DNA from 3 places in the Gilliamella apis genome. Region 1 is predicted to be linked to each of the others. Evidence: riboswitches for the same ligand, from Rfam matches in the RefSeq annotation. Region 1 holds a riboswitch; each other region holds the start of a gene.

What was found. A riboswitch is a leader RNA that binds a small molecule or an ion and turns the genes downstream of it on or off. The one in region 1 is predicted to bind thiamine pyrophosphate.
Region 2: another riboswitch for thiamine pyrophosphate. It lies ahead of thiB (thiamine ABC transporter substrate binding subunit); the one in region 1 lies ahead of tenA (thiaminase II).
Region 3: another riboswitch for thiamine pyrophosphate. It lies ahead of thiM (hydroxyethylthiazole kinase); the one in region 1 lies ahead of tenA (thiaminase II).

The regions. Positions count from the first base shown of each region.
Region 1 covers NZ_CP132381.1:1,334,936-1,346,258, forward strand. Annotated here, with positions in the region: gene RAM17_RS06090 (aminotransferase-like domain-containing protein) at 1-135, shown strand, start outside; partial or broken gene RAM17_RS06095 (MFS transporter) at 171-1,384, shown strand; gene RAM17_RS06100 (hypothetical protein) at 1,432-1,575, shown strand; gene RAM17_RS06105 (GNAT family N-acetyltransferase) at 1,568-2,050, shown strand; gene RAM17_RS06110 (SemiSWEET family transporter) at 2,609-2,809, shown strand; gene RAM17_RS06115 (hypothetical protein) at 3,271-3,501, shown strand; gene RAM17_RS06120 (DUF1161 domain-containing protein) at 3,638-4,018, shown strand; TPP riboswitch at 4,150-4,239, shown strand; gene tenA (thiaminase II) at 4,291-4,953, shown strand; gene asnA (aspartate--ammonia ligase) at 5,023-6,015, opposite strand; gene RAM17_RS06135 (hypothetical protein) at 6,318-6,458, shown strand; gene allD (ureidoglycolate dehydrogenase) at 6,583-7,632, opposite strand; gene RAM17_RS06145 (carbamate kinase) at 7,684-8,586, opposite strand; gene allE ((S)-ureidoglycine aminohydrolase) at 8,627-9,406, opposite strand; gene RAM17_RS06155 (MFS transporter) at 9,558-10,802, opposite strand; gene allC (allantoate deiminase) at 10,815-11,323, opposite strand, start outside.
Region 2 covers NZ_CP132381.1:1,924,983-1,936,305, reverse strand. Annotated here, with positions in the region: gene RAM17_RS08900 (putative quinol monooxygenase) at 127-420, shown strand; gene argS (arginine--tRNA ligase) at 480-2,213, opposite strand; TPP riboswitch at 2,375-2,483, shown strand; gene thiB (thiamine ABC transporter substrate binding subunit) at 2,524-3,522, shown strand; gene thiP (thiamine/thiamine pyrophosphate ABC transporter permease) at 3,536-5,116, shown strand; gene thiQ (thiamine ABC transporter ATP-binding protein ThiQ) at 5,094-5,789, shown strand; gene RAM17_RS08875 (hypothetical protein) at 6,039-7,769, shown strand; gene cptA (phosphoethanolamine transferase CptA) at 9,004-10,710, shown strand; gene dinB (DNA polymerase IV) at 10,791-11,323, shown strand, end outside.
Region 3 covers NZ_CP132381.1:915,299-926,621, forward strand. Annotated here, with positions in the region: gene RAM17_RS04260 (hypothetical protein) at 607-858, shown strand; gene RAM17_RS04265 (heavy-metal-associated domain-containing protein) at 1,178-1,381, shown strand; gene RAM17_RS04270 (hypothetical protein) at 1,685-2,809, opposite strand; gene thiD (bifunctional hydroxymethylpyrimidine kinase/phosphomethylpyrimidine kinase) at 3,016-3,810, opposite strand; gene thiE (thiamine phosphate synthase) at 3,822-4,463, opposite strand; gene thiM (hydroxyethylthiazole kinase) at 4,473-5,252, opposite strand; TPP riboswitch at 5,313-5,414, opposite strand; gene trkA (Trk system potassium transporter TrkA) at 5,465-6,826, opposite strand; gene trpS (tryptophan--tRNA ligase) at 6,951-7,946, opposite strand; gene RAM17_RS04300 (phosphoglycolate phosphatase) at 7,970-8,665, opposite strand; gene rpe (ribulose-phosphate 3-epimerase) at 8,658-9,335, opposite strand; gene RAM17_RS04310 (Dam family site-specific DNA-(adenine-N6)-methyltransferase) at 9,377-10,198, opposite strand; gene RAM17_RS04315 (SPOR domain-containing protein) at 10,248-11,069, opposite strand; gene aroK (shikimate kinase AroK) at 11,136-11,323, opposite strand, start outside.

The sequences.
Region 1 (11,323 bases):
AATGCTGCACAAGAACTGACAATATTAAATCAATTGTTGTCAAAACATATTATTGTTTCGCAAGGTACTGACTTTGGCGATAAGGTGGGTTCTATCCGATTAAGTTATGGACATTTTGAAAAAAATTTGCTTTGATCACACATACTAAAATCTGCGTTAAATTATTGATTATGGAAAGTTCTAAAACCGCATTATTATCTACCAATAAATTATTGCTTATTGCCGGCACTGGCTGGCTTTTTGATGCAATGGATGTTGGATTATTATCTTTTATATTAGCTGCTTTAAAGCAAGATTGGGGATTAACACCATCACAACTTGGTTGGATTGGTAGTGTTAATTCAATTGGTATGGCTGTTGGTGCCTTTTTATTTGGTATTTATGCTGATAAAAAAGGTCGCAAATCAGCTTTTCTATTCACTTTATTAATGTTTAGTATTGCCAGTGGCTTAAGTGCTTTTGCTTGGGGATTAGGTAGTTTATTAGTTTTACGATTCTTCATTGGTATGGGGCTAGGTGGTGAATTACCTGTTGCATCGACGCTAGTTAGTGAAAGTGTTGAGCCTGAAGTACGTGGGCGCATTGTGGTGAAAGCTTTTGGGCTGTAGGTTGGATTTTAGCTGCGCTAATTGCTTATTTTCTAATTCCTCTGCCTGCAGTTGGTTGGCGTGGCGCAATGATATTATGTGCAATACCGGCTTTTTACGCGCTTTACTTACGCTTTAATTTACCAGACTCACAATCGTATCAACATCAAAATAGCCATGCTCAAACAGAGCCAGTTATCAAAAAAATACAATCACTATTATCAAACTCATTCCGACGTCAAACGATAATGTTATGGATAGTATGGTTTTGTGTAGTATTTTCATACTATGGCATGTTCTTATGGTTACCAAGCGTAATGATGCTTAAAGGCTTTGATATGGTAAAAAGCTTTGGTTATATTCTCATGATGACCTTAGCCCAATTACCCGGCTATTTCACAGTTGCGTGGTTGATTGAACGAGTAGGGCGTAAATGGGTATTAATAGCATATTTATTGGGTACTTTAATCAGTGCTTATTTATTTGATATTGCTGACTCAATTAACCAATTGCTTATCAGTGGAGCATTATTATCATTTTTCAATTTAGGAGCATGGGGAGCAATGTATGCTTATACACCAGAACAATATAGCACCAATATTCGTGCTACCGGTGCTGGTATGGCTGCATCTATTGGTCGAATTGGTGGCATATTAGGTCCATTAATGGTTGGATTCTTAATGGCTAACCAAGTTGGTGTAAGCATGATATTTGCGCTATTTAGTTTATCAATTCTGGTTGCTATTTTAGCAATATTATTGCTTGGCAAAGAGACCAAACAAACTCGTCTTTTATAACTAATTAACCACCTTAGTTGTTTTAGTTGCGGACGTTTTATTATATTATGACTAGTTCTGTATGGCGATTACGTCCGAGCAAAGAGGGTTTGCGCAAACCCTCTTTACCAACTACAGCCAGTCTTGTCAATGTTGGCGATAATGAAGTTGTTGAAGTAAATCATAATGAAAATAGGAAACACATTGGATAATTCTACATCTAAAATTGAAATAAAAGCATACTCTTCACTCTATGCCATTGAAATATGCGATTTGTTTCATTCGACTATTCATGCTATTGATACCGATATTTATAGCAAAGCAGAGCAAGAAGCATGGTGCCCAACACCACCAGATTATCAGATGTGGCTAAAACGTTTAGATAACACTCAGCCTTGGATAGCTATCTTTGGCTCACGCCTTGCGGGATTTATTGAACTTAAAGATGATGGTTACATAGACTGTTTTTACGTGCATCCTGACTTTCAAAAACGAGGCGTAGCTAGAAAACTCTATAACCATGTGCTCGATTTGGCCCACCAGAAAAATTTTTCACAATTAAGTGTAGATGCATCAAAAGTGGCCATGCCAATTTTCCAAAAATGGGGTTTTATAATAAAGCGAGCTAACAAAATATATAGAAAAAATCAGGTCCTAATAAATTACCATATGTATAAAACACTTTGATTTTTATTGTGGCCTTTGTACGGTAAAGCTTTACTTAGACTAAATTCCTAACCGCGCTTTTTTGAGGCATTTGGGTTTATATTTAGACCTAAATACCTCTAGATAAGTGACTATTTATCGTCATCTCCCTGTTTTAGGCGCAAATTTCCTGCTGAACTGTTATTTGTTCCTGACAAAACACAGCCTTGTCAAACATCCATGTTTGTCATGCTAACCTTACTCAGTTGTTAATACTGCTAATGTCGTAATCAGTTTTTGTACATTGCTTCTTAAGCTTAACGATAATATAAAAGCAAAAAAATTCAGCAAAGCAATTTGGCAAACCAAAGTAAATTTTTTTATTTTTTATTTTCAAAATATTACTAATTTTGCCAGTTATTTTTTATCATTTTATTTACATAAAATTGTCTAAAAGCTAGGTAGGACAAGGTTTAACTCGCTGATTATCTATGATAGATTAATTTCTCCATTCACATTTAAGCAGGCAGGTTGATCTTGAATCTTTCCCCTAAAGCTTTCCATTATTTAGGCGTCGTTGCAACGATTGCATCATTAGGCATGTATGTGTCATATATCCCACAAATTATCGACAATCTTCATGGTTTTAAAACCAATCCAACTCAACCATTAGCAGCAGCAATTAACTGTTCATTATGGGTTTGTTATGGATTATTACAACCTAAAAAAGATTGGCCGATTGCTATAGCTAATTCCCCTGGTGTTTTGTTTGGTTTGATTGCGTTTTTTACGGCATTGTAAATATATTGTTATACTTCTTTGTATTATTTCAATACAGCATAATTTAAACCTTATGCTGTATTTTTTTATCAAAATTTTATCAAATTGTTAGATGATTTCTGTTGACAAATATAGAGTATTTATTTTCAAAAATAGGTTTTTATATTGCAGATTAAATTTTAACCTTGAGGTTAAATTCATAAATATCAATTTGTTATAGAGTTATCAACAGGTTTGTTAAATACTTATCAAATAATTAAGTGAATAATTCACAAGTTAGTTTTGAATAAATGAAAAAGTTTTAGTTTGTGTTATTTGATTCAATCATTGTCATCTATTTGCGATTCGATTATATTGGAGATCCGGCTGTTTATTAAACAGAGTTTATTTTTTAATACTCTTTTATATTAAGTGGTGATGTTATTAATTTAGATGTCGACTTAATCGTATGAGCGTTAAAGATATAAAATAAGGAAATCAAAATGACTAACATTAATCTTTCTGACGATTTGATAAAAGATTTTATTTATTCTATGTACCGTAAAGAAGTATTATTAAATTTAAAAGGGGTTGTTTTGACTGATGAAGATCGTAAACAACTTCATGAAAAAAGAGATTTTGTTAATCGATTGTCTGAAACTGAACTAGCCGATATTCGCTGTTGGGTTTTAGATAAATTGAAAGTACTTGAAAGCCAGCATAAGCAAGATTAATCGGTTAGAATCTTGCGCTAACTTCATTAATAAATTGATAAAATTTATTTATCATATTGCTTATAACAATATGGACAGTTTTATCAATCGTTTTACAATGCAACAAACTTATTATTTATAATTTATAGGAAAGGGTATGAAAAAGTTAGTCATGGTTTTATTGTTAGGTCTTCCAATGGTTGCTGCTGCTTCTAATTGTGAAGAAATTAGTGCCAGTATCGCTGAGAAAATCAAAAACAATGGTGTTGATGAAAACAGTTTTCAATTAAATTTAGTTCCATCAGAACAAGCTGAGCAAGGCGTTGCTGGTAAAATTGTCGGATCGTGTGACCGAGGTCAACAAAAGATTGTATATATTCGTTCACAAGATAATTCAGTAACAACTGAAGCAAAACAACAAGAACCTTCAAATTCTAATCAGCAAGCCGAAAAAGCTGAATTAGAGAAATCTTCTCAACAAGAAATAGTTGCGCCATCTTTAGAAGATAATCAGCAAATTGACTCGAAGACAGAATAATCACTGATTATTAGCTACAGTTATAGAAGATCTATCGGTTAGTTAATGAAGAACATTTGAATAAATAGTAACGGTTAATAAACTATTATTTTTACAAAAATTGTTAGTTATTTTCTGAGCTATTATTCATCTGTATTTATCCGGGGTGCCTTAGGCTGAGATTATACCCGTTGAACCTGATTCGGTTAGTACCGACGAAGGGAGTATAAAACACGCTTTTCTGCAAGTCTGTTGTACTCCTTAATTACTAATTTTTATAAAAAGGAGTCGTCATGTCGTCATTTTATTCACTTATTGAATCATGCCAAAGTGATTGGGATAACTATATTCAACATGAGTTTATTCAACAATTAGGTAAAGGTACATTAGATATTGCCTGCTTTCAACACTACTTAAAACAAGATTATCTTTTCCTTATCAATTTTTCCCGAGCATGGGGATTAGCAGTGTATAAAAGTCATGATCTGGTTGAAATCAAACAATCTTTAAATAGCTTGAAAGCAATTGTTGAAGTTGAACTAGACTTACATATTGAATATTGTAAAAAGTGGCAAATAACTGAGAACGAACTTAACCTATTAACTGAAGCCAAAGCAAATAGTGAATATACGGGTTATGTATTGGATGTCGGATTACATGGGGATATATTAGATTTGCATATTGTATTAGCGCCTTGTTTAATTGGTTACGGTATGATTGCTGATTGGCTAACCAAACAACATTGGTATGATGCTAACAACAATAGATATAACAGTTGGGTTAACATGTATGCAAGTAAGGAATTCCAACAAACAATGCAAAATGAAATTGCGTTGATTGATCAGCGCTTAGTAAATTTGGATGCTAGTCATATTGAACATTTAACAAAATTATTCAGGCAAGCAACTAAACTTGAAACTGGTTTCTGGCAAATGGGATTAGATAAAAGTATTTAAATAATAAGCATACTTTACCACTCTGGGTAAAGTATGCTGAATTTGAACTATATTTAAACAATGTTTAAACTAAAGTAGTTTTGAATAATCTCGTTTGGTGGCATCGTCCCAAACGCTTGCTTGTACTTGGCCAATATGTTGTTGCTGTAAAAGTAACATGGTTAATCGTGATTGGCCAATTCCACCACCAATTGTTTGTAAAAAATCACCATTAGCTAATGCTTTATGCCACGCATATTGGAGGCGATCTTCATTATTCGTCAGTTTTAATTGTCGTTTTAAGGTTTCTGGATCGACACGGATTCCCATAGACGAGATTTCAAAACCACTATTTAAAACAGGATTCCAAACTAAAATGTCACCATTTAAGCCTTTTGAACCCATTTCATTATCACTACTCCAATCATCATAATCAGGAGCACGTACATCATGTTTTTCGTTATTTGATAATTCACCACCAATACCAATTAAAAATACGGCGCCTAACTCTTTGGTAATTGCATTTTCACGCTCTTTCGGTGATAAATTTGGATAACGTTTTAACAGTTGTTCACTATCCATAAAGGTAATTGTTTCGGGTAAAAAACGTGATAGATGATATTTTTCAGAGACTGCTTTTTCAGTCGCTTTAATTGCACTATAAATTTTTTCAACCGTTTGTTTTAAATAAGCTAAATTGCGATCTTCGGGACGAATCACTTTTTCCCAATCCCATTGATCAACATAAACAGAGTGAATAGGCGAAAGTTTATCTTCATCTGGGCGCAGAGCTTTCATATTTGTATAAATGCCTTCACCAACAGGAAAATTGTGCTGACTTAACGTTTTACGTTTCCATTTAGCTAGTGAATGAACAACTTCGAATTGTGCATTAGGAATACTTTTAATATTAACTTGAACGGCTTTTTCGGTACCTGACAAATTATCTTGAACGCCATCACCAATTTGACTCAATATTGGTGCTTGAACTTCAATTAATGATAGATTATTTGCTAATTGCTCGGCAAAAAATTGTTTAACAAAATTGATTCGTTGTTGCTGCTCTTTAAATGATATTGTCATGTTTAGTCTCGAAATATAAAAAAATTTGTGTTGTTAAATTAAACTAGAAAGCAGAAATATGCAAGTTTAGTTAACTGGCTTAAACTAAAGATCAAAAACTATCTCAATTACTTCTAAAATATATTTTTACTAATAACTATTTATGATGTTTTTACAAACTAATTATCTTTTATCTATTGCTAATAATTAGTGTCAGGACCACTTAGTTATTAAATCAGCTCACACTAAACATAAAAGTTTATTGTTTGCCAATCAGTTTGGTGAGTTTTATTTAGCGACCTTAGCAACGAGCTGACAACTGAGTGAGGTTAGCATGGCAAACAGGGAAGTTTGACAAGGCTGTGTTTTGTCAGGAACAAATCACAGCCGGTGCGTTAAGAGCGAACGAAGGCGGAAGGCAGTCACATCGTGACCACTTGCGAGGTCGCCGCGGGAGATGGTAAAGCGGGTTGCGCCAACCCGCTTTGCTCGGACGTAATCGCCGTATAGAACTAGCTACCAAACAACAAAACGTCCGAAACTCACCGAATAAAAAAATTTGAGGAGAGGGGGTTTTTAACCTCGATACTATTCCGCAAATTTATTTTTATGATCATATCGATTATAGTGAATATCATCGCTAATTAAATAGTTATAAATATCATCAACAATTTTTATACCATTTTTTTGATAATCGGCTTCACGTTTTTTGCTTCGTTCTCCCGGGAAGAAAACTTCACTATTACCTTTGGCTGGTTTAGTTTGTTTTAGTTGGTCTAGCATAGTAGACATACATTGTTTAAATATATCAAGGCCAATAAAATATTCAGGATTGATAACAATATGCAGATGGCCAAGGTCACGCCCTTTGGATAAATCAGCATACATGGATGAAACATTTTTACCAAATGGTAAGCCAAGTAATATGCCAGAAAGTACATCAACCATCATCATTAATCCATAACCTTTAGCATCGGCAATCGGTAATAGTGCATTTACTTTATATGGATCAGTAGTAGGCTCACCTAATTCATCAACCGCCCATGTAGCTGGAATTTGGGCACCTTTGGATCTAGCATATAATACTTTTCCCCAAGCTTGAACTGTGGTTGCCATATCGAATGAGACAATTCGCTCGTTATTGGTGGGAGCAGCAAATGCAATAGGATTGGTACCAAAAAATTCTTCAGCGCCACCATATGGAACTGCCATTGGATCAGATTGGCACATGGATATGGCGACTAAGTTTTGTTTGGCTGCCATCTCGGTAAAATAGCACAGTGAACCACTGTGTGACATTCGACGAATCCCAACTACTGCAACACCATTTTTCTTCGCCATTGCTATCGCTTTGTCCATACCGACCTTAGCAGCAACTAATCCACAACCATTATCAAAATCTAAGATTGCTGACGATGGGCCAGTTTCTTTATAAGTGACATTAGGATAGGGAGTCATGCCACCTTTGGCAATCCGTTCCGCGTAATATTCAACTCGTACGGCGCCGTGCGAGTGAATACCTCTGGCATCGGCAAATGCCAGTGTATCAGCGGCGATATCGGCATGCTCTTGAGTTAATCCAGCTTTATGTAACTTTTTGGCAATCAAGTTATGTAGTGTTTGTCTGTCTAATCTCATATTAAACTCCTGTCCAAGCTATCTATCCGTTACTGCTGAGTTTTATAGGTGCTATTGGCTGATAATGGTACCTTTGGTTTTTGCTAATAGCGATTCAATATCGGTTAAATTACCGATATAAGCGGTGTTACCTGTTTGCTCAACAAATTCAATCACTGATTTTATTTTGGGTCCCATGGCGCCATCATCAATAGCCATTGGTTGTATACGTTTGGTATCGACTTTACCTAAAGCGGTTTGTTGTGGCGTACCCCAATTTTCATACACTGCATCTGTATCGGTTAATATCATTAGATGGTCAGCTTTTAATTCAATAGCGAGCTGTGCGGCACTATGATCTTTGTCAATGACAGCTTCAACACCTTTATAACCAGTATTATCTTTTATTACAGGTATACCACCACCACCGTTACAGATAACGATAGTATTCTGGCTTAGCAATTCTTTAATAGTATCAAGCTCGATTATTTTTTTCGGTTTTGGCGATGCCACAACTCGACGAATATATTTACCATCTTGCTTGAATTGCCAACCATATTGATTTTGTAGATTCTGTTGTTCTTCTGGTTTATATACAGGACCAATATATTTGGTTGGATCTTTAAATGACGGATCGTTATTGTCGACCTCAACTTGGGTTAATACGCAGGCGACTTGGTTGATATTTTCATATTGTTGTAAGCTGCGTTGTATCATATAACCTAACATGCCTTGGGTTTGTGCAACTAGGACATCGAGAGGATAGGCTGGCACGCTTGGATAACTGGCATTTTGTAAGGCAAGTAGTCCTACTTGGGGGCCATTGCCATGGACAATTACCAGTCGATATTTATTGGCTAATTTTGCAATAAATTTGGTGGTGCTGTTGATATTTTGATATTGGTTATCAATAGAAAGTAATTCGTTTCGTTTTGAAATTGCATTACCACCTAGTGCAATAACTATCAGTTCCATATGCTGTCCTTTGAGATATTTAGCTAATATAGTTTATTGTTTAGATATTTACATCGCGATGACAATCTTTGGAATAGATATAACTCAAAGGTTGTTGGCCTACCGCATAACAAGCTTGCAATGCATAAGCACCCATAAAGATATAATCATCCTTTTTTACTGGAATCCATTGATTATCAAGTAGGTACATTCCTTCACCGTTGAGTAGGTAGGCGCCATGCTCTTGTACATGAGTCTCAATATAGCCATGGCTGGCACCGGGTAAAAAGGTGAGAATGTGAAAGTTCATATCAAAACCGAGCTCTTTAGGCAGTAGGTCTTGAATAAATACGTTATTCATATTTTCATAATTAACACGTTCTAATTGCTCAACATGATTGACAATAACTCGTGTTTGGTAACCTAAAATAGGATTGTAGCGACGCTTATATAAAAATAAGCGTGATGAAGAAACTAAATTTTGTAAGTAAAGTTTAACGCCAGCAGGGCAATAGATATATCCGCCAGCATGGAGATCATATGATTGTTCATTTGCTTTAACCTTGACTTCACCTTCAATCACATAAGCAAATACCTCAATACCATCATCACCAAATCCTTGTAAGTTATGACCACCTTGATACATGGTAACCAGATAATCAACAAACGAAGCGCCTAATTTAGGGGTAGCTAAGATAGTTATGTCACAATTTTCAAAACCAGGAATAATATTTTTAACTAAACCATCTGGAGGAATTAAAGCGAAGTTTTGACGTTTGATAACTGCGCGTGATGCTAATAGGTCTTTTGGGTAACCGGTATTATTATTGATATATCCCATAATGATCTCCTTGGAACATATAATGTTCGGTCTGCTATGGTTTTTAGGTGCAACGAGCGTGAACCTAAAAGCATAACTTGGTGTACTAATTTTTAATTGGTCGACCATTTACTCGGGCTATAGATCGATAAATAGTCGACATTTTGCGCAATCAGTAAGTTATATGTTTACGCAAATTAATTAAAAAGAATAACGCCGTTGCAATGATTAATATTGCTATAGCAACGTAAAAACCAGTAATTTTGGTACCGGTTATATCCGCTAGTAAGCCTGTCAACGGTGGTGCAATAACGGATGAACTCATACCAAAAAAGTTAAATACACCAAATGCAGTGCCATAACTGTTTTTTGGGGCAATGTCAGCAACGTGAGAAATTAAAATCGGTTCAACTACAAATTTGCCAAACAATCCATATAAGATTAAGCCGATTAGCAACAATGTGATGGTAGCTGATTGGACTGCCATTAACAGTGTTAACGCTGAAAGCAGCTCTAATACGATAATAAACATCAGTCGTTTAGATCTAAATTTATCAGAAATTTTGCTGATAACTAATGCACCAGGAATAGCAGCAAAGGCAACCAATGAGGATGCTGAACCAACACTACCGCCGGAAAAACCCCGTTCAGTTTCAAGAAAGTTGGGTAACCAACTTACTACCATGTAATAGCCATAACAAGTGGCAAAGTACATGATATAACAAGCAACCATTGGGCTTGTAAAAAAGCTGTGTTTCTGTTTTGTTGTCGTTTCGGTTACGGTTTTATGTTTTTGCTGTTTGTTGCGTGCTATAACTGTTTTAATCGATGGCTCTTTAATGATTATGGCAAATCCAGCTATTAAAGCGAGAGTTAATGCTGCAATAATGAAGAGCATATATTGCCATGGCATATCTAATGATTTAACTAAAAAGCTGGTGGATAGTAAACAAATCCCCATACCTAATGCTGCACCAGTATTGATAATTGCCGAGGCAAAGCTACGATGTTCAGCAGGAATATTTTCTGCTGATAGTGACCATGCAGAACCATAATAAGAACCACAACCTAAACCAGCAAGTAAGCTGCCGATATAAATCATCATCATCGAATGAGCATTACCAATTATTGCCGCTGCAATAGTGAACAAAATAAAGCCTGGTATAACCACGGCTTTTTTACCATATTTATCGACTAAGATCCCTGCTGGGATTTGCATCAGGGTATAAGAAAAAAAGTAACAACTAGCAATTAAACCTAGTTCAGTATTTGATTGTGGACCTACAGTTTGTTGAATTTCCGGAAAAAGCGCCGCTAAAACAGGGCGATATATCCACATTACTAACCAACCAAGGAATAATAAAGCAACGATTTTATGCCAGTACTGAATGCCACCTTTTGTTTCTATTGTTGTCATTTTACTTCCTTATTATTCCTGATAAGCCAATTGGTAAAGCGCATAGGTTAATGCTTTTATGCCTTCTACTAAGTCTTCAGTTTTAGTATCTTCTGCTGGATTGTGGCTTATACCTTTGATACTTGGAACAAATAACATGGCGGTAGGTACTCGTGGTGCAAAAATCTGTGAGTCGTGACCAGCACCGCTGTGCATAACACGATAGCTAAGGTTTTCTTGTTGACAGATATCTTTCAACATTTTGATTAATTGATCATCCATTGGGATTGGCAATTCATCCATCCAACGATTTATTTCGATCTCAAGACCGAGTTGTTTAGCGATACCGAGCATATCGGCTTCCAATTCTTCAGTGAATTTTTTAAGTTCAGCTTGATCAGTATGACGACAGTCTATCGTAAACATCACTTCACCAGGCACCACATTAACTACATTGGGTTTAGGATCAACATGACCAAAGGTTAATACTAATGGATCGCCTATCTTGATCGCTTTATTGATAGATTCGTGGCAAATTCGGC
Region 2 (11,323 bases), 590 kb from region 1:
AACTTACTATTTAATAATAAGTATAATGGTCGAAAAAATGAGATTAGCATGATTATTAAAAAGCTGTTTATTCTTAACAGTAGGATTTCAATCATTACAAAACAAATTTACTTATAAGGGTGAAATATGTCACAACTAAACATTATTGCCACTATTACGATAAAACCAGAGTATCATGAAGCATTTAGACCGATATTTAAACGATTAGTTATCGGTAGTCGAGCTGAACACGGCTGTGTTCGTTATGAGCTGAATCAAAGTATTGAGAATCCCAATATTTATATAGTAGTAGAAACGTGGCAATCACAGCAGGCGATTGACTTACATAATACAACGCCACATTTTGTTGAATTTGCTAATTTTGCTAAGAAGCATGTTGATGGATTATCGATTTGTATAGCTAAACAGGTTGATGTCTAAGCGGATAACTAAACACCAACAAAACCACCGATATTTAATCATATCGGTGGCAAATGAGCTTACATTTTGTCAACGGTTTTAATGCCAAGCATATCTAAACCCGTTTTAAGCGTTTTGGCTGTTAATGAGGCCAGTTTCAATCTGCTAACTTTTAAACTTTCATTTTCCGCGGCCAAAATTGGGCAGTGTTCATAAAAACTTGAAAATAGGGTAGCGATATCATACAGATACGCACAAAGAACATGTGGGGTACCTTCTGCGGCAACAGTTGTGATTGTTTCATCAAATTGATTCAAACGAATTGCTAACGCTCGTTCCTTTTCAGTTCCTAAATCGATATGACCATCTAGATTGTCTTCATTGATATTCGATTTTTTAAATACTGAAAGTACACGGGTATAGGCATACTGTAAATAAGGTGCTGTATTGCCTTCAAATGACAGCATATTATCCCAATCAAATACATAATCAGTTGTTCTATTTTTGGATAGATCAGCATATTTAACCGCACCAATGGCAACTGCATCAACCACTTGAGCAAGCTCGGCATCAGAAAGATCAGGATTTTTGCTTTTAATTAATGTTGCTGCTCGCTCTGTTGCTTCATCGAGTAGATCATTTAGTTTAACGGTATCACCTGAACGCGTTTTAAATGGTTTACCATCTTTACCTAACATCATACCGAACATATGATGTTCAAGTTTTAAAGATTCTGGGACATATTTTGCTTTATGCACAATCGCCCAAACTTGTTCTAAATGTTGGTGTTGGCGTGAATCGGTATAATATAAAATACGATCCGCGTGTAAGGTTTCATAACGATATTTTGCACAGGCAATATCGGTTGTTGCATAAAGATAACCACCATCTCGTTTTTGGATGATAACACCCATTGGTTCGCCTTCTTTATTTTTATACTCATCTAAAAACACAACAATAGCGCCTTCACTTTCAACGGCTAATTTTTTCTGTTTAAGATCGGCAACAATGCCCGGTAGCATGCTGTTATAGATACTTTCACCCATGGTATCTTCTAGTGAAAGTGTGACATTGAGTCGTTTATATGTGGCAATATTTTGCGTCATGGTAATATCAACCAGTTTTCGCCACATGTCACGGCAATACTCATCACCACCTTGAAGCTTAACGACATAATTACGGGCTTTTTCAGCAAAGACCTCATCTTCGTCATAATGTTTTTTGGCTGCACGATAAAAAGATTCTAGATCCGATAGATCCATATCGTTGGCCTGTTCATTTTGCATTTTTTCAAGGTAAGCGATTAACATACCAAATTGAGTTCCCCAATCACCAACGTGATTAGCTCGAATCACATTGTGACCAAGAAAATTTAAGACTCTAACACTCGCATCACCAATAATCGTTGAGCGTAAATGACCAACATGCATCTCTTTTGCTACGTTTGGTGCTGAGTAATCAACCACAATAGTTTGTGGTTTAGCCGGTAAGGTGATATTCAATTTATCGCTACTTAATGCTACTTCGTTCTGCTCGGCAATCCAACTATTTTTTAAAAAGATATTAATAAAACCCGGTCCAGCAATTTCTACTTTATCGGCAATATCTTCAATATCCAGATGTTGTAATACTTTTTCTGCCAATGCGCGTGGTGGCATACCCAATTTTTTAGCGGTAGCCATGATACCATTTGCTTGATAGTCACCAAATTGAACTTTGGCTGATTGCTTGATTAAAGCATCACAGTTTTTATCTGCACCAGCCATAATCATTGCTTGCGAAACTCGTTGCGTTAATAGTTGTTGAATGTTCACATTGTACCTAATCAATAATCATAAAATGAGGCATATAATACCGACAAACACAACAATTGTCACTGATTGCCTGTAATCTTACCTTGTTTTAATTTGTCTAAATTTGTATTTATCAACACATCGCCTGTTTACAATTCTATTTGCTACCACTAAACTACTCATCGTTCTCAACGGGGTGCCCTGAAGGGCTGAGAGTGTCAGAAAAACTGACATAACTCGTCGAACCTGAACTGGATAATACCAGCGGAGGGATTTGAGTTATTATATCTGCTCAAACCTTTTGTCTTTTACACATTACTTTGGAGGCAAAATGTTTCGTAAAAACTTTTTACTATCTGTTATATTTTCATTTTCACTATTTAGTCATCTAGCTAATGCACAACAACCAACTCTAACCGTTTATAGTTACAATTCATTTATGTCACAGTGGGGGCCGGGTGAAACAATTAAAAAAGGCTTCGAAGCGCAATGTCATTGCCAACTTGATGTTGTCACATTGGGAGATGGCGTATCTGTTTTAAATCGGATTCGCCTCGAAGGCGACAAAACAAATGCTGATGTTATTTTAGGATTAGATAACAACCTATTAGCACAAGCCAAGCAAGCGGATATCTTAATTCCGCATCAAATTAGTAAACCCGATAATCTCAATACCGATTGGTGGGATGATAGTTTTATTCCTTATGATTTTGGCTATTTCGCTTTTATCTATAATCAAGATAAAATTAAAAATCCTCCTCATTCATTACATGAATTGATCGAAAACAAAGCTAATTGGAAAATCATTTATCAAGATCCTAGAACCAGTACTCCAGGATTAGGTTTTTTGTTTTGGATGAAAAAGGTCTATGGTGACGAGGTGGCAAATGCATGGCAACAAGTGGCTAAACATACGGTCACAGTAACCAAGGGTTGGAGTGAAGCTTATGGTATGTTCTTAAAAGATGAGGCTGATTTGGTATTAAGTTATAGCACATCGCCGATAGCACATATTATTAATGAAAATAATCATAGCTACGCAGCCGCGATTTTTGATGAAGGTCACTATCGCCAAGTCGAAGTGGCTGGCATCATTAAATATAGCCAAGAAGTCGATTTAGCTCGACAATTTTTACGTTACTTACTAACACCCGAGATACAACGACAATTTGCTGAAAAAAATGTGATGTATCCAATAATTAAAACGGATCTACCCGATGCTTATAAGCAAATTAATACCATTGATAAATCGCTAGAATTTACACCGGAAGAGGTTGAAAAACATCAAAAAGGCTGGATTCGTGAGTGGCAGTCAGCAATAAGTAAATAGTTAAGTATTATTAATGTTAAAATTCAGATCATTATTACCAGGTATTAGTGCTGCTAGTTTAATTTTAATCATATTAAGTTCAGCACTTCTCGCTATCTGGAAATTTGCCTTGCAGTCAGGAAATTTAAGCATCTATTTTGATAGTTACATATTGCACATTATATGGATAACTTTTTACCAAGCTGTATTGTCGACATTATTATCACTAATCACAGCCATATTAATGGCTAAAGCATTATCTTTAGTGGATTTTAAAGGTAAAAACTTGTTATTGAAAATGATGCCTATTACCTTTATCTTACCAACACTAGTTGTTGTGACTGGTTTACTATCGGTTTACGGGCGACAAGGTTTATTATCAAATATCTGCCAAATATTACACATACCATTCTCATTTTCAATTTATGGTTTACAAGGCATTTTATTGGCGCATGTATTCCTGAATTTCCCTTATGCCTGCTGTCTATTTTATCAAACCTTACAAAGCGTACCTATTGAACAAAAACATTTAGCTGCACAATTAAATTTTACTAATGTAACCTTTTTTAAAATTATTGAATGGCCATTACTGCGTAGACAAATATTACCTATGGCGGCATTAATTTTTATGTTATGTTTTTCAAGTTTCGCCATTGTGTTAGCACTAGGTGGAGGGCCTAAATATACCACGCTTGAAGTTGCTATTTATCAAGCAATTCGTGATTTTGAACTGTTACAAGCAGCATTACTTGCCTGTCTACAATTAGTTTGTTGTATTGCCTTCATTGGATTAATGCAAAAGATAAACAGAATCGATAAAAAATTAACGGTAAACTTTACTCAAACAGACTATCGTTTACCTTTACCCAAAGGATTAAAAATTGTTAGTTCAGTGCTAATTTTGATCGGTGGATTATTTATATTGTTACCTATGCTGACTATCCTGTTTCAAGGTATCTATTTCTTTCAATTCTCATTGTTGACCTTTTCATTACAGCAAGCTTTACTTTTTTCAATCATTATTGCTTTTGGTTCATCAATTATTGCCATGATACTGGGGTTACTATTACTTTGGACCAATAGTCGATTACTGATAAATAGACAACCTCGATTGAGTAATGGACTATTATTAATTGCATCACTTATTCTAGCCATACCAAGTATGGTATTGGCATCAGGATTATTTTTATTACTATTTGACTATAGTAATAATGCCATTTTTATCTGCTTATTGATGATGGTTTGTAATGGATTGATGGCGTTACCATTTATTATAAAAAATCTTGCCGTACCAATGTATGATATTACCGCTCGATATTGGCGACTCACCCAATCACTGAATATCAATGGTTTAACTCACTTTTATTTAATTGATTTTAGAGGATTAAGAAGAATAATATTAATGAGTTTTGCATTTGCTGGCATATTGTCATTGGGCGATTTTGGTGTAATTGCCTTATTTGGTGGGCAGTCAGTCACCACTTTACCTTATTATTTATATCAACAGATATCGCATTATCATTACAAAGAAAGTATAGTAACAGCGGCAATTTTATTAATTTTATCATTTAGCTTATTGGTTGTTATGGATTATGATCGAACTTCAAAAAACTGAGTATCAATATGATAACTTCAACATGCACTTTGTGCTTAATATTGCCGCTAAAGAAAGAGTGGTCATTGTTGGCCCAAGCGGTGCAGGCAAAAGTACATTACTCAGTTTAATAGCCGGATTCATTTTTCCCAATGGCGGACAAATCATTCTCAATCAGCAAAATGTTACTACCACTTTACCGGGTAAACGACCCGTATCGATGCTATTCCAAAACAATAATTTATTCAGCCATCTTACCGTAGAACAAAATATAGCGTTAGGTATTAAACCATTATTAAAACTTAGCCGAGCAGAACAGACAATAATTGGTGACATATTAGTGCGTGTCGGATTGGAAGGCTTTAACCAACGTTATCCCGAACAACTTTCAGGAGGTCAACGGCAACGTGTTGCACTGGCACGCTGTTTAATACAACATCGTCCAATTTTACTCCTTGATGAACCATTTTCTGCGCTTGACCAAGCATTACGTTTTGAAATGCTAGCTCTTGTTAATCAAGTTTGTAGCGAATTCAACCTTACTTTAATGATGGTCTCGCATTATTTGGATGATTCTCTTCACCACTTCTCACGTTGCCTCGTTATTGATAATGGAAAAATTATTTTTAATGCAGCTCCAAATCAGCTTAATGAAAATCAAAAGATAGCGGAGTTATTAGGTATTGAAAGTTAGGATTTTAAGTTGAAAAAGTTGAGGAGAGTTTTTTAAATAATTAAAAACTGTGATTTAGCTGGTTATCTTACTAATAATATTTACAAAATTTAACAATTTAGCCTCAAAAAGTGGTTGCGAGGTTTTTTTATGTCTTTATAATTTTAAACAATTTTCAGTAGGATTATCGATCATTATTTAGTTAATCAAACTAACAATTGAAGATAAAATATCAAATTAAACATAAAGTTAATTGACAGGATGTCGAATATGCATTATAATTTAAAACACCAAACACCAAACACCAAACACCAAACCTGCTCAACCTATAATTTAATTACAGCTAATTACCTCAATCCAAGTTTACTTTTTCACGATAATTTATATTTTCACAGAAAATCCAAGTTAATATCTAGTCTTAGTCCATATCAATTTAGTCAAAGAACAAAAAAAACAAAACGCTGTTTAGTTCAGCTTTCACCTGGTGGAGATTTGATAGCAAATACAATGTGTTGTATTTTTTCTTTAACAAATTCTTCATTATTATCCGTTTGTTTATCTCTGGTTAAACCGTTTATTTATATTTTATTTATTTTATGCTTTTTAGGCGTCAGTCAAAAAAGCCTAGCACTTACAGCACATAGTATAAATGTCATTATTGGTAATAAACCGAAAGTTGTCGGTATTGAAGGGGCATCGAAAAAACATGGTTTTACTGTTAATGGTGTTTTATATAGTTCAAATACCAATAACTTAAGTGACACACAAATCAATCAGTTTGATGGTAATTTAACAATTAAGGACTTTATTATTAAAGATTATGCAATGAATGATTTAGATGTGACGGCTAATTATGATGATACCGATGGTGATGGCATTCGCAATAACACTCCGTTCACCGTAGAAAAAACAACCTATAGTTGGTTTGATAATAAAGGGATAAAAATCGAAAATAATGAAAAAATAATTGGTTGTGCTAGTGACATTTCCATGCCGTTAACTTTAACTATTACAACGAAAGTAAAAACCTATTCCGAATATGGTGTTCCTAATGAAAGCGAATATGTTGATATCACTCAAAAATATAAAATTATGGCTAAACCTGAAATCTGTTATGCTAAACCTTATGGAATGATACTGTATCCACAATATGTTTGGGGAAGTGTTAGACCAGTACCATATCAAGGAAGTCTTGATTGTCTTTTATCTGGTTATGCTGAGCATGAATTTGAATTATCTATGGATGAAAATTTTGTAGATCTTAGAGAGACAAGAGGTTGGAATTATGATAATAGCCGAGAAAGGGATAGCTATTGCGGTGGTGGTTATAATGCGAATGTTTTTGATCCAGTTAATGGTTTTAAAGTGTCAGCTTCTCCTCATTTCCCTACCACAGGCTTTCCAGGAGCAAAATTTCAATTAATTATGACAGGTCATCAAGATGATTTTGAATATACGTTTTCGGCAACGCCAAATGATAGTATTACGGTTGATAAACAAGGTTATGTTATGTTGATTAAAAAGCCGATAGGTCCTGTCACAATAACTGCAAAATTTAAACATGATGAACAAATTCCTGAACAAAATTATACTTTCAATTTAACCGGTATATGGGCTTTACCTCAGGGACAAATTGATAAAGTTTATACTTATCAGCAAGTCGTTAATATGTGCGGAGGGGAGTCTAAATTGCCTACTCGATCCGAAATGTCTAATTCGCCGAATGCCCCTGCTTCTTGGATTAAATATCCTTATAAATGGGATGCTTTTACACGTGATATAGGACAAGGACTTTTGAGTGAGTGGGGAATGACAAGCAAGGAAACTTATCCTGATTCAAATTGGTTCACACATTACTTTTGGTTTTACTCTAAAGACAAGTATCTAGGTCCTTATGGTGATAATAACCATCTATTTGATAGATTTGCCATTGATGCTTGGATTGGGCAAATAGGTGTTTGGGCCTACGCTCAACAACTAAGAGGCGTATGTATTCAATAAGAGAATAATATTAATAAAATACAATGTGGATGAATTTTGGTGATAATTCTCGTAGATGATTTTGATACATGGAGTGAAATACGTTATTAAACAGTCGGTTAAGTGTCTAATAGTTAATGCATTTTCGAAAATATGGATTTTAGTTAAAAGTACTTATCATTTGAAACTTTTATTTATAAATTATTCCTCATAAAACCATCTTTTTCGGATGGAGGTCGTTATTGGCGTCATATTGATGGAGGATTATTTAGTGAATCGGGGATGTCAATTAAATATAGCTATCCCGATTCTGACTAGCCGGACAGTGGATTACTTTGGTTTTATACAAGAGATCAATATGCAGTATCATCAGATATAGCTGCAGGCTTATCTGATCGGTTTGCTGCTGACGCATGGATAGGACAAATACAAGTTTGGGAAAAAATCAGTCTTTACGAGCGGTCTACAAAGAATAAATACATATTTAACTTAATATTACTATTAGAAAGTTTTAGTATAATTGTTACAAATAAAAAGGGTAGTAATGAATTTTATTCAAAAATTAGAAGAACAATCACAATTTGAAGGTGTTTTATGATTTAAAGAAGGGGTGTTTTTACGTGCATATAATCAAGGCGTGTATATATTAACTGAATTGCTAGGTTATTCATTTAAAGTACGGGTAATAAAATTAAAAACACTTAAAAACAAATCGATAACGACCTGTGCATTTCCACTGAATACACTAGCCACTAGCAAAACGGCTATCTAACGTTAATATCACTGAATTTGGGGTAAGTTATCCGTATGCTTATAATCGTGAAAGTTATAGTTTGTGGTTTCAGCGACATTGTCATGAAGAGATCTTTGCAAACGAAAAGGCAATAGCCCGCCGTGAGCCATTGAAAATGCGCGATCGGCGGGCGTCGGCGCTAGCGATTAAAAAATCGCACTATAGAGAAAAATACTAACAGTATCTATCTAAAATTAAATCAAAAACAAATTAATTATCTTTCAAATTAGCAACAAGGCTGTTATTCGCTTGAAGTAAATTATGCATTTATCCGAAGTTTAAAAAATAAGCTTAATTCTCGATCTAAAAATGGTGATATTGATTATTAACGTAAATCTAATCTATCCAAATTGTTTATATATTATTTAGCCACTTTTTCGGGGGCTTTTATTTGCTCTTAAGGTTTTGTTAATCTGCATTTGTTAGTTTAGTGACCATTATTAATTGTGAATAATGGCAGCTATGCAAAAGTTAGATAATTCTGGAAGTTTTAATTGGCGTTCATTGATCTATGTAATTTTATTTTTTTGTTACTTTTCTTGTAGTTTGCAACTCTATATTGTTTTGTCTGGACATGCTAATTTTATTGGTTTACGCGATTCAATTATTTACAGCATGATTTGGTTGGTACCGGTATTATTTTTCCCTCGTTATACAAAAAAAATTGCTACTGTTTATGGCATTATAATTGGGGGATTATCATTAATTTCTATTGGTTATTTCACCATATATCGACAAGAGTTTTCACAGAGTGTTTTTTTTGTAATGGCCGAGTCCAATTATAATGAATCACATGAGTTTATCTCTCAATATTTAAGCATTAAGTTAGTTATAGTATTGCTGATCTATATTTTGCTTGGTTTTTTTCTATGGCTTAAAGTCAAACCTATTTATGTTAAAAATATGACTAAATGGTTAGTGTCTATATTCATTGTTGTTTATGCATTAATGCCGCTTTGTATTGGTGTTGTAATAAAAAAAATGTCATTTGCACAAGCCACTCAACATTTACAAGAACGTATGGAAACTACAGTGCCGTGGCAATTGATCAACAGTTATTTAGCATATCGTTCACAATTGTCGAATATGGAGAATATTTTAAATCATTTGCAAACATTGCCTAAGTTTGAAAACTTAACGGATGCTAATGGTGATACACCAAGAACATTAGTATTGGTGATTGGTGAATCGACTACACGTAATCGTATGGGGATTTATGGTTATGAACGCAATACTACACCGTTGATTGAACAATTTAAGCAAGATAATCCTGATTTTGTTGTGTTTAATGATGTAGTTTCATCAAGACCTTATACTATTGAAATATTACAGCAAGCCCTAACTTTGGCAGATGAACAAAATCCAGATTTATATCTTAGCAAACCATCTCTTATTCACCTTATGAAGCAAGCTGGTTATAAAACCTTTTGGATCACTAATCAACAGACTATGACAAAACGTAATACGATGTTAACTATGTTTTCTAAACAAGCTGATGAACAGTTTTATATGAATAACGATCGTAATCAAAGTTCACGACAATATGACTCATCGGTATTTGAACCATTTAAAAAAGTATTACATGATCCTGCTGAAAAGAAATTTATCGTCATTCACCTGCTTGGTACGCATATGAAATATGAATTGCGCTATCCTCAAAGTACTGATTATCAGCGTTTTAATAATAGATCAGATTTAGCATTTAAACTTGATGATGATAAGTTAAAGGTTTATAACAGTTATGATAATGCAATAACCTATAATGACTTTGTAACAACCAAACTATTTAATTTATTTAAAGATAGTCAGGAAAATGGTTTTATGTTGTATTTTTCTGATCATGGTGAAGATGTTTATCAAACCCCTCCGCATGATATTCTAGGTCGTAATGAAAAAGCGCCTACTAAGGTGATGTATACTGTACCATTCATGCTATGGCAGTCACCAAAATGGCTAGCTAGTCATCCCAATCACTATCAGTCCTATGTGAATAGAAAATTCAGTACTCAAGACTTGATTCATACTTGGTCTGATTTAGCAGGGCTTAGTTATAAATCCTATGCTCCAGAAAAAAGTATAGTAAATCCGAAATTTGAACAATCGATTCGTTGGATTGGCGATCCTCATGATAAAAAAGGCTTATCTGATTTTGATAAGTTAACTAAATAATAGTGAGTAATTTGCAGATAAAGTTAAGGTGTGATATTGTATATTTATACAGTTATTTTTTTAATGCTATTACACCTATTATGCGAAAAATTATTCATGTCGATATGGATTGTTTTTATGCCGCTGTCGAAATGAGAGACAATCCCCGTTATCGCAATATTCCTATTGCGGTAGGGGGGGATCCGCGTAAGCGAGGTGTGGTATCAACTGCAAATTACTTAGCTCGTCAATTTGGTGTCCATAGTGCGATGTCCATGGCACAGGCAATTAAGCTCTGTCCTAATCTTAAAGTTATCCCCGGTCGGCATGCTGTTTATAAAGAAGTTTCTAATCAAATTCAGCAAATCTTTAAACGATATACGCAAGCTATTGAAACACTCTCCCTTGATGAAGCTTATCTCGATGTGACTGATTGTAAACTTTTTTACGGCTCAGCTACTTTAATTGCTCAAGATATCCGCCAAGCGATATATAAAGAACTCGAACTCACCGCTTCGGCAGGTGTTGCTCCACTTAAGTTCTTAGCCAAAATAGCTTCTGACATTAATAAGCCTAACGGACAGTATGTAATTACACCTGAACAAGTAGGGAGTTTTATTGAGCAGTTACCGCT
Region 3 (11,323 bases), 420 kb from region 1:
AGTTAGCATCAACAAAACTAAAACTATTATTTATGTAAACATAAGAACCAGAAGCATATAAAAGTGAAAATAGTAGTAGATCTAGTGCAACTATAGTTTGCGATATAGATGATATTGCTACAACTATTGCTCGCAGTAAAAATGAGAGTGAAAAATAGCTATAAAGATATTAGGAACTATGATGAATATAGAAATATCAGTAGGTTATGGTGATAAACCTGTTTCTAGTTATAATTTGGATTAAAAAGGCAATAGATATTAAACCTAATAAGAGTTAATCAAAATGTTAAAAGCGTAGCTACAGGAGAAGGAATATCAGATGGTTATGTTTATATGTGGAGTAAGGAGTTTTACTCACGGTAAAAGATAATTTGTGTCACAGTAATTTGCACTGTTAGGTAGTGGGTGGATATGTACATTCATTACAATTCAATAAAAAGATCTTTTACCAGCATAATTAGTTGGTAACAAAAGAGATTCACAGTTAGGAACTGGAAAAAGAAATATAGCTGAATAAAACTAGCCTCGTAGTATAGCGCTACACTCGAAAGCATTATTTCTACTTTTGTTGGAAATAGTGTACAAGATAATATTGAGAAAATAATCATGAAAAAAAATAAGAAATATTTAGTATTATTAAATTATTTAATCTTTTTACCTTTCATGGGATTTTTATTAATTATTATAATGCGCTTGCTCATCTCATTAATATTGTTGATTAAATATGATATAGCTTTTGAATTTGGTATTCATGATATATGTTTAGCTGGTAAAGCAGCTTGTATTTGGTTTCCTTTAGCATTAGGTGTTTGGTGTTATGAATGCTTCCATTACGGAATTAAAATTTTTGGCAAATAATATTATCTCAGTTTAACAACTGGGATTTTTTTATTATAACGAGTAATTAATACTATAACTTTCATCCCAATCATGATAATTAGCTGTGTAACATGGATGATGTATTTAACTTAATCTTGGTAAGTCTATTAAAATTAGGTTAATTTATTTTTTAAGTAGGCTTGGTTTTCGTTTGTTTTGGCGTAATATAAGGATCAAATTTTATTTAATTAATGGCAATAGCTAGCAAATTTGTTTTATTTAAAGAATAATCTGATTTTGCTTTTTGTTGGCATTGATAGTTTACCGATAAATGATTAAATAACAAAAGGGGTTAATGATGAAATTAATAGTTGATAATATGAGTTGCCAACATTGTGTTAAAACCATTACTAAAGCAATTAATGATATTGATCCTAAAGCAAAAGTTACTGTTGATTTAGCTAAGCATGAAGTTGATATTGACGGAGGTACTATCTCGCAAGAAGCGGCAATTGCGGCAATTAATGAAGCGGGATTTGAGTTTGTCGGTATTGCTTATTAATAGTATTTAGCGTTATTAAATTTTAGACGATTATGATTATCGGCCTAAAGTTTAGAGAGTATTTTTATCAAATCATCTATTAACAGTTTTTGTATACTTCATCGACTTGGATTGTTGATGAAGTATATCTATGTGTCAATTTAGTATATCCTTCACCTAAAAAACATTTGCTCGTCTTTCGTATTTATAAAAAGTGAATTCAGGTTGATATTTATAGCTTATAAAAAAAAACTATTACCAAACATTTTAGTATTAAGTGGCTCATCAAAATTTAGTTAGTTCACAGTTATATTTAAGCAGCAATTAATCAAAATCTTTATCAAGTTCATTTTCGTTAATACAAAAATTTTTTTCTTTCTGAGAACATTGACGAGAAATTTTAAAAGATTGTCCTTCAACACCTCTAAAAGACTCATATTCTTTATAAGTACAGGTTGAATTCGTTAAAGTATAGTTGCTGTTTTCTGCTTTGAATCGATAAGTTTCATTTAAAATAACTGCAGAATAGTTATTTATTTCGCAAATTTTTTTCCTTTTTGCTATTTTTTTTTGGGGATCAAAATCGATGTAACGACCATCTAAATTGAGATAAATAAACTCTTTTTTCTTCTCATCATAAGAATAGTACCGATAAATGATAGGTCCATCTTCCATATCATCAACGGCTCTGGCGATATAAAAATCATTATAATTACCATCAAAATTGTAGTCTATTTCTATGCCATTGTGATCAAAAAAATCTGGTGCAAAACGATAGCTATCATCTATATGGTTAACTGCACCTACTGAATATTCACCCAAAAAGTCAAATCCTTGCAAATTATCTATAGTCTGAAATAATTGGTCATTTTTTTTACTATAAATATTTAAACCTGTTGGTTTCAATCCTTGACCTTTTTTATAGGAAAGTATCAATTTAAAATAAAAATCATCTGTCGATCTTTTTTGTAATAACTCTATATTGTTAATTTCTTCATTCTTAATAGGAAAAGAGAGATAATCATAATCATGAAAATCTAAATCGACATCATATTTATCAATATTTGCTTTAAAATAGTCAGATTCAATTCCTGATATTAACCAGTCGATTCCTTGTAAATTAGTTATAGTTTGAAGTAATTGACCACTTTTCTTACTATAAATATTTATACTAGTTGGTTTCAATCCTTGACCTTTTTTATAGGAAAGTATCATTTTAAAATAAAAATCATCTGTCGATCTTTTTTGTAATAACTCTATATTGTTAATTTCTTCATTCTCAATAAGAATATCGAGATCACCGCCATCTTTAAAATTTAATTCAACATCATATTTATCAATGTTCGCCTTAAGAACATCTAAGTCAATTGCTAAAACTAAACAAGGGAAAAACAAAACAACTGAGATAAGATATTTTATACAAATCATATTATAACCAACTAATTCCATTTAATGTTTTTAATATTATTTTTTTAATCCTATTTATATCTTAAATTAATTCATATCAAAAATTAATTTAAAATGATTTAAAAATATATTATTTCTTATCAAATATAACTTATTGAGCAATTTTTCTAACCATATTTTTAATTACTATTTTGGATAACCATTTGTAGAAAAATAAATATTTAATTATTCAATGTAAAAATTTGCAGTTACCACCATTGATAAAAATGGTGAGTAGGTCCAATTCCCTTACCAATTTTTAAACTATCTGCATGCTCAATAGCCCCTTGTAGGTAGTTTTTAGCATGTTTTATTGCATCTTCTAAATGATGTTTCGGTAATAAGGCTGCAATTGCCGCAGAGAGGGTACAACCTGTACCATGGGTATTTCTCGTTGCGATCCTTGGTGATGTCATTCTGATGATGTTGTTGCGAGTGATTAAATAATCAGGGCTTTCTTGACTTGGCAAATGTCCGCCTTTCATTAATACTGCCTGACAACCTAATTTAAGTAATTCATACCCCTGTTGTTGCATTTGCTCTTCGTTTTTTGCCTCACTACAATCAAGTAATGCAGCAGCTTCAGGTAGATTTGGGGTAATAATTGTGGCTAATGGTAATAATAGATCTCGAATAGCAGAAATGGCATCAGCTTTTAACAATGGATGTCCGCCTTTAGCAATCATTACGGTATCAAGCACAATATTGGCAATAGGGTTATCGTTTAATAGTTGAGCAACCGAAGTAACAATCTCTTTATTCATTAGCATGCCAATTTTAACACTATCAATGTAGATATCTTGATACAGCGTATTAAACTGTGCTTCAATAAATTGAGAGGGAATGGCATGTACACCATTAACGCCTTGCGTACTTTGTGCGGTTAATGCGGTGATCACTGACATACCATAAGCACCAAGTGCTGAAAATGCTTTTAAGTCAGCTTGAATACCTGCGCCACCACTAGGGTCACTGCCCGCTATTGTTAATGCAACTGTTGTCATGATTTGGTTTCCTATTTTGCTTGTTTTATTTTACTGATTAGGTCTGATGTAGCTTTGGCAAGATTAGCTTGTCCACATATTGCCGACACAACGGCAATACCTTCAATGCCAGTTTGGATTACTTCGGTTAAATTATTCACGCCGATACCACCGATCGCTACGGCAGGGCATTGTTTCGCTTTAACCAGTTCTTTCAATTGAGCAATGCCAGTCGCAGCTGCGGCATCCTTTTTGGTTGCAGTTGGATAGATAGGCCCTATGCCAAGATAATCAACTAAATGCCAAGGAACATTCTCTAGTTGTGATTGATTTGAAACTGAAAGTCCTAACCATTTGTCTGTGCCAATTAAGCGTCGAGTAACGTCGACCGGTAGATCGCTTTGTCCTATATGCACACCATCGGCATCAATGGCTAAAGCAATATCAACATGGTCATTGATAAATAGTGGAACTTGGGTACGACTTAACACTTCTTTGAGCGCTTGTGCGGCGTCATACCAATTTTTACCAGAGTATTCTTGTTCTGAACGTAGTTGCACGGCGGTAACACCATTCTCAACGGCAATTTTGGTGGTAGTGACCATGCCATCGATACCGCCACATAATAACGGATCGAGGACTAAATAGAGAGTTAAATCAAGTTGCTTTTTCATCAAATATCCTTATTGGTAATTTTGCTTAAATAGGGAAAGTTGGTCAATTATTGCCATAGCAAAAGTGCCTAAACCTGATTGTTTGTTAGCGAGTTCACCAGCTTTTTTCATCATAAAACAAGCTGTTGCGGTAGCGGTTAAACGATTACTAGTGGTTGCAATAAATGCTGCTACCATCGCAGATAACGAACAGCCGGTGCCGGTTACTCTAGTTAAAGCGATATCGCCACCGGCAATACTATAAATTTGTTGACCATCTGTGACATAGTCTATCTCACCTGTTATTGCGACAATGGTTTGATATTTTTGTGCTAATAGTATTGCTGCATTTAATGCAGAATCGGTAGAATCAAGTCCATCAGGCCCTTTCGATGATGATTGTTGACCACTCAATGCGAGAATTTCAGAGGCATTTCCTCGAATAACACTCGGTCTAAAAGTTATCAATTGTTTGGCAATTTCAGTGCGATATTTAAGTGCCGCACCAACCGCTACAGGATCCAGTACCCATGGTGTCTGTGTTTGTTCAGCTTTTGCTGCAGCTAACAACATACTATTTGCGCTGTGCTCATCAATGGTACCAATATTAATTAATAAGCTACTGGCAATAGTTACAAAGTCCTCAACTTCTTGTTTCGCAACGACCATTGCTGGTGAAGCACCAATGGCTAATAAGACATTGGCGGTAAAATTCTGTACAACATCATTGGTAATGCAATGGACTAACGGTCGTTGTTGTTTAACTTGCTCAATAAAGGGAATGGCATCATTGTTTTGGAATAACTGAATGGTAGACATATTCTTTCCTTATTTATTATTGATATTAAGGGAAGAATGTGTCAAAACGAATAATTAAGACGAAGACTTCCCTACGCTGGTATTAGCCAGATCAGGTTCAACGGGTAAAATCTCAGTTTTTTGTAGTAACAAAAAACACCCCGAGTCAAAAAACAATTAATAAAAACAGTTTAATTATGTACTGAGTTTATATTTTATACAAGCTATTGTAATAATCTTTCGATATCGCTAATAGATCGTCTATCTGGTAAGAAGATGATTAAGTGATCACCATCTTCGATCATTAAATCGGTATTAACAATAATCACATCTTCACCACGCACCACAGCACCAATAGTTGCCCCTGAAGGTAATTTTAGACTGTTAATATTTTTACCTACTAGTTTAGAATTTTCAGTATCACCACGAACAATCACTTCGACAATTTCTGATTCACCTTGCCGTAGTGAGACAACTTTTACCACGCCATTTTGTCTTACATGACTGAGTAATTCTGAAATAGTGGCATGTTGTGGTGAAATGGCAATATCAATCACGCTATCGTTAATTAACTCTAAATAAGCTTGTCGTTGAATAAGTACGATGACTTTTTTTGCTCCCATCCTTTTGGCAAGCATTGATGACATAATATTTGATTCATCATCACTCGTCACTGCAACAAAAAGGTCGGTAAGTTCGACTTGTTCTTGCGATAATAGCTCTTGATCCGATGATTCACCATGTAATACGGTAGTATTAACTAACTGCTCGGCAATTAGTTCTGCTTTTTCGGCATTACGTTCAATCAATTTAACTTGATAATCGTTTTCTAATCGCTTAGCTAAAGCAACAGCAATGCCGCCACCGCCACTAATGATTATTCGTTTATAAGGCTTTTCTAACCGTTGTAATTCACTGGTTACCGCTTTGATGTTAAGCGGTGGGGTAATAAAGTAAACCATATCCCCAGCTTCAATCAAGGTTGAACCAATCGGACGAATAAAACGATTTTTACGATAAATAGCTACCACGCGAGCTTCGACATGAGGTAAATGTTCTTTTAGCTCTGATAATTCACTACCCACCAATGCACCACCGTAGTAAGCTGTGACGGCAACTAAGCAGACTCGATTATCATAAAATGAGGCAAATTGTAGTGCGCCAGGAGATTGCACTAGTTGGCTGATATGATTGGTGATTAGATTTTCTGGGGCAATAATATGATCGATGTTAATACAATCTTTATTAAAAAACGAGTATCTTTCATCATTATATTCAGGCGCCCGAATTCGTGCCACTTTTTGAGGGATATTGAACATTACATGCCCAATTTGACAAGCCATCATATTGACTTCATCAGAATTGGTAACAGCGACTAACATGTCGGCAGATTCTGCACCAGCACTTTCTAATACTTGTGGATAAGATGATTTTCCACAAATAACTTGTAAATCAAAACGTTCTTGCAATGATTGCAATTTGTCATGATCTTCATCTACAACTGTCACATCGTTCTGTTTTTCGGTAACCAGATATTCGGCAAGAGCACTACCTGTTTGACCTGCACCAAGAATGATAATTTTCATAACTAACCTATGATAATCAAAAAGGCTTCAACGGCATTTATCATTAATAAAAACGATAATGCTTTTAGTCATTAAAGCCAATTGATATTGTTTAGCGTTAATTGCAATCTAGTTTTACGGTTAACTATACAAAACCGATTGCGTCATAAACTTTTTTCAACGTTGGCTCTGCTTTTGCACGAGCTTTTTGTGCACCTTCTTGCATAATTGTCAGAAGATAATTTTCATCATCACGATACTGATGATATTTCGCTTGTAAACCAGTTAACATATCAATAACTTGATTTGCGACCTCGGTTTTTAGATGGCCATACATTTTACCTTCGAATTCTTTCTCAAGTTCAGCAATAGGTTTACCCGTAATACCGGTTAAGATATCTAACAGATTTGATACCCCCGCTTTGTTTTTTAAATCATAACGTACGACTGGTGGTTCATCAGAATCGGTCATTGCCCGTTTAATTTTCTTCTCGACATCTTTTGGATTTTCAAGTAACCCAATAACATTATTGCGATTTTCATCTGATTTAGACATTTTTTTGCTTGGATCTTGTAACGACATAACCCGTGCGCCAACTTTAGCAATAAATGGTTCAGGAACAGTGAAGATATCGCCATAAAGGGCATTAAAACGCATAGCAATATCGCGAGAAAGTTCAAGATGTTGTTTTTGATCATCACCAACAGGAACTAAATTAGCTTGATATAACAAAATATCGGCAGCCATTAACACTGGATAATCAAAAAGCCCGGCATTTATATTTTCTGAATGACGAGAAGATTTATCTTTAAATTGTGTCATACGACTAAGTTCACCAAAATAGGTATAACAGTTTAATGCCCAACCTAATTCAGCATGTGCAGGCACATGGGATTGCACAAAAATAGTACTTTTTTGTGGATCAATACCACAGGCTAGATAAAGTGCTAATGTATCAAGTGTTGCTTTACGTAACTTATTAGGATCTTGGCGTACCGTGATCGCATGTTGATTGACGATACAATAAACGCAATCATATTCATTTTGTAAAGACACCCAATTCTTTAAAGCACCTAAATAGTTGCCTAATGTTAGTTCTCCTGATGGCTGAGCGCCACTAAATACAATTGGTTTACTCATAATTTATTCCTAATTTTAACTTATTATTTTTTTGCATCAGCTTTTGGCTGAGGTAGTAGGGTTAATATATCTTGAAAATCATCAAATAAAAAATCGGGTTCACTTGTTGCAATTGATTCGCCATAATTATAACCATAACTTAACGCAACAGTAGGGCAATTAGCATTTTTGGCAGCGGTAATATCATTTTTCGAATCACCAACAAATAATAACTGATCATTGTATAATCCAAATGTTGCCATGACTTGATAAAGCGGAGCAGGGTGTGGTTTTAATTTAATTACATCACCACCGCCGAGTACTAATGAAAAATACTCTTTGATACCTAATGAGCTTAGTAATCCCGGTAAAAATTGTGCCGGTTTATTAGTTACAAGAGCTAAAGGGTAATGATTTTCATAAAGAGCTTTTAAGGTCTGTTTTACATGAGGAAACAGTGTTGTCTGTTCATCCATAACCTTATCATAATGCTGACTAAATATTTGTTTAGCTTCAGCAAAATATTCTTTTGACGGATTAATATCAATAGCTTTGAAAACGCGTTCAAGCATCACATCAATACCATTACCTACCCAGTTTTTAACTTGTTCATTGGTAACTGTTGGTAAGTTTAGATCTGCCAACATTTTCTGGGTTGCTAAAGCAAGTCCAGGTACGCTATCTACTAATGTTCCATCTAAATCAAAAGCGATAGCTTGAATATCATCTAATTTAGCCATGTTTTACTCCTGCTAACTCTTTACGCATTGCATCAATTACCGTTTTATAGTCAGGTTGACCAAATATCGCTGAGCCAGCAACAAACATATCGGCTCCTGCCTTGGCAATTTCAGCTATATTATCTACTTTTACACCGCCATCAATTTCTAGGCGAATATTTTTACCTGAATCAATAATGCGTTGTTTAACTTGCTGCAACTTTTTAAGCGTTGCTGGGATGAATGATTGACCACCAAAACCTGGGTTAACACCCATCAATAAAATAATATCAACTTTATCCATCACATAGTCTAAATGGTCAAGTGGTGTTGCCGGATTAAGCACAATACCGGCACTGCAACCATGATCTTTAATTAATTGTAATGAACGATCTAGATGAATTGTCGCTTCAGGATGAATAGATATGTTTGTTGCTCCAGCTTTGGCAAAAGAGGTAATTAGCTCTTCAACTGGAGAAACCATTAGATGGACATCAATTGGCGCACTAATTCCATAGTCTCGCAGTGCCTTACAAAACATACTACCCATGGTTAAATTGGGAACAAAATGATTATCCATCACATCGAAATGGACAACATCCGCTCCTGCATCTAATACTTTTTGGGTATCTTCACCAAGACGAGCGAAATCGGCGGATAGTATTGATGGTGCAATAATAAATTCATTCATAACATACCTCTACTCATAAACACCTTATACTTAAAAATAGCTTAGGATTTTTGGTACAAGGCCAATATTTCATCAATTTTTTTGCGTCCTTCGCCAGCGCAGCTAATTGAGCGCCGCATTTCTGCTCGGTAAAGATGGCGCGCTTTACTATATAACGTTCTGGTATAGTGAGTATCATGATTTGATACCAGAACTGGAATCTCTTTTTTATAGGCAATTTGCTCCGCTAATTGTGACAACCTTTGATGTTCATCAAACCCAAAATTATTAGAATAGTAGGCGGTAAAACCTGCTGTTTCATTAGGTGATAAATAAGGTGGATCACAATAAATAACTGAGTTACGTTTCGCCATTTTCATCGCTTTATGATAAGGCGTACAGACAAACTCAGCATTTTGTGCCTTTTTGGCAAAGAAATAGAGTTCCCTTTCCGGGAAATAAATAGTCTTGTAACGGCCAAATGGCACATTAAATAAACCACTATTATTATAACGACATAGGCCGTTGTAACAGTGACGATTTAAATAGACAAATAAAAGCGATCGCAAATATTGATCTTTACTATAATTAAACACATCACGTAGTTGATAAAATGCTTCAGCCTGATTATTTTGATCATTAAATAGTAATTTAAGATCATTAATGAACTGCTCCGGATTGGATTGTAATAACTTAAATAGTGCAATTAGATCATGATTGATATCAGCTAAAATATAACTTTTGAAGTTAGTATTTAAAAAAACGGAACCAGCGCCTACAAAGGGCTCAATGAGTTGTTCACCTTCCGGTAGATACCGTTTTATAGTGTCTACAAGCTCATATTTTCCTCCAGCCCACTTTAAAAAGGCTCGTCGCTTCTTCAACGGAAACTCCTATTTTGTCATTGGTAGGATATATGAACGATATCCTTTACTATTTTGCCGATTTTTCTTTATTAATCGTTGCGCCAGATTTAACCCAAGGTTTATCTTTTTGTAGTGCATCAGGCAAAGACTTGATTGCTTTTTTAGCTTCAGCAGCAGAATCATACGTACCATTAACTAAAATAAACCATTTGGCATTATTCTTCTTAGTTTCATAAATTTGGTAATTAGTTAGATTATGTTCTTTTACTAATTTTTTTAAACCTTCAAGCGAAGTTGATGCACTAAGTTGAATTGAAAACTGATTACTCTTTATTTTGTCAACTTTAGTCAGGTTATTATTTGCTTTAGATTCAACCTTGTTCGGCGAGGTTGGTCTATTATTCACATTATTATGCGATAAATTATTATCCTGATGAGTATTCTGGTCAATCTGTGACTCAGGTTTACTCTCTGGTAAAGGTTGACTGTTGGCTCCATTACCATTATTACCGGTCAATTCGCTACTGTTTTGTTGTTCATTAACATCGGTAATTGGTGCCGGCGCCATAGGCGCTGGTACCGTACTAGATGCTTGACCTTGAGTTGTATCTGTTGCAACGTCATTGGCTTGCGTTGTTATGGTTGGTTCAGGTTCTTGCGTCGTCGAAACACCGCTAACTTCAGGTGGAGTTAGTGGGGTAGGTGTTTTGGGTTTTGACGAACGCAATAACATTGCGCTAATTAATAAGACAATAATAACAATAGTTAACCCCATAATTATCAATTTCTTTTTCGAATAATGCTGAAAAAAATTGGCAATACTAAATGAGGGCGTAGACGGCTTATTGGATTGTTCTGATATATAACGATCATCTTTATCTACACGCATATTAACTCCTTAACCTATTAATAGGTTTAATGCCTTATAACCAACCATGGTTTATCGATCAATGATTTAAATTTGTTCTATTTTATCAATGATATATCCAGCAACACCTTTAGCACTTTGCTCATCGGTTTTAATTGTGATGTCAGCAATTTCTTCATAAAGAGGATCTCGTTCCTGAGCTAATTCTTCATAAAGTTCGCGAGGGGTATTGCCACCTTGTAATAAAGGACGACGTTTATCTTTTTGTGTTCTTG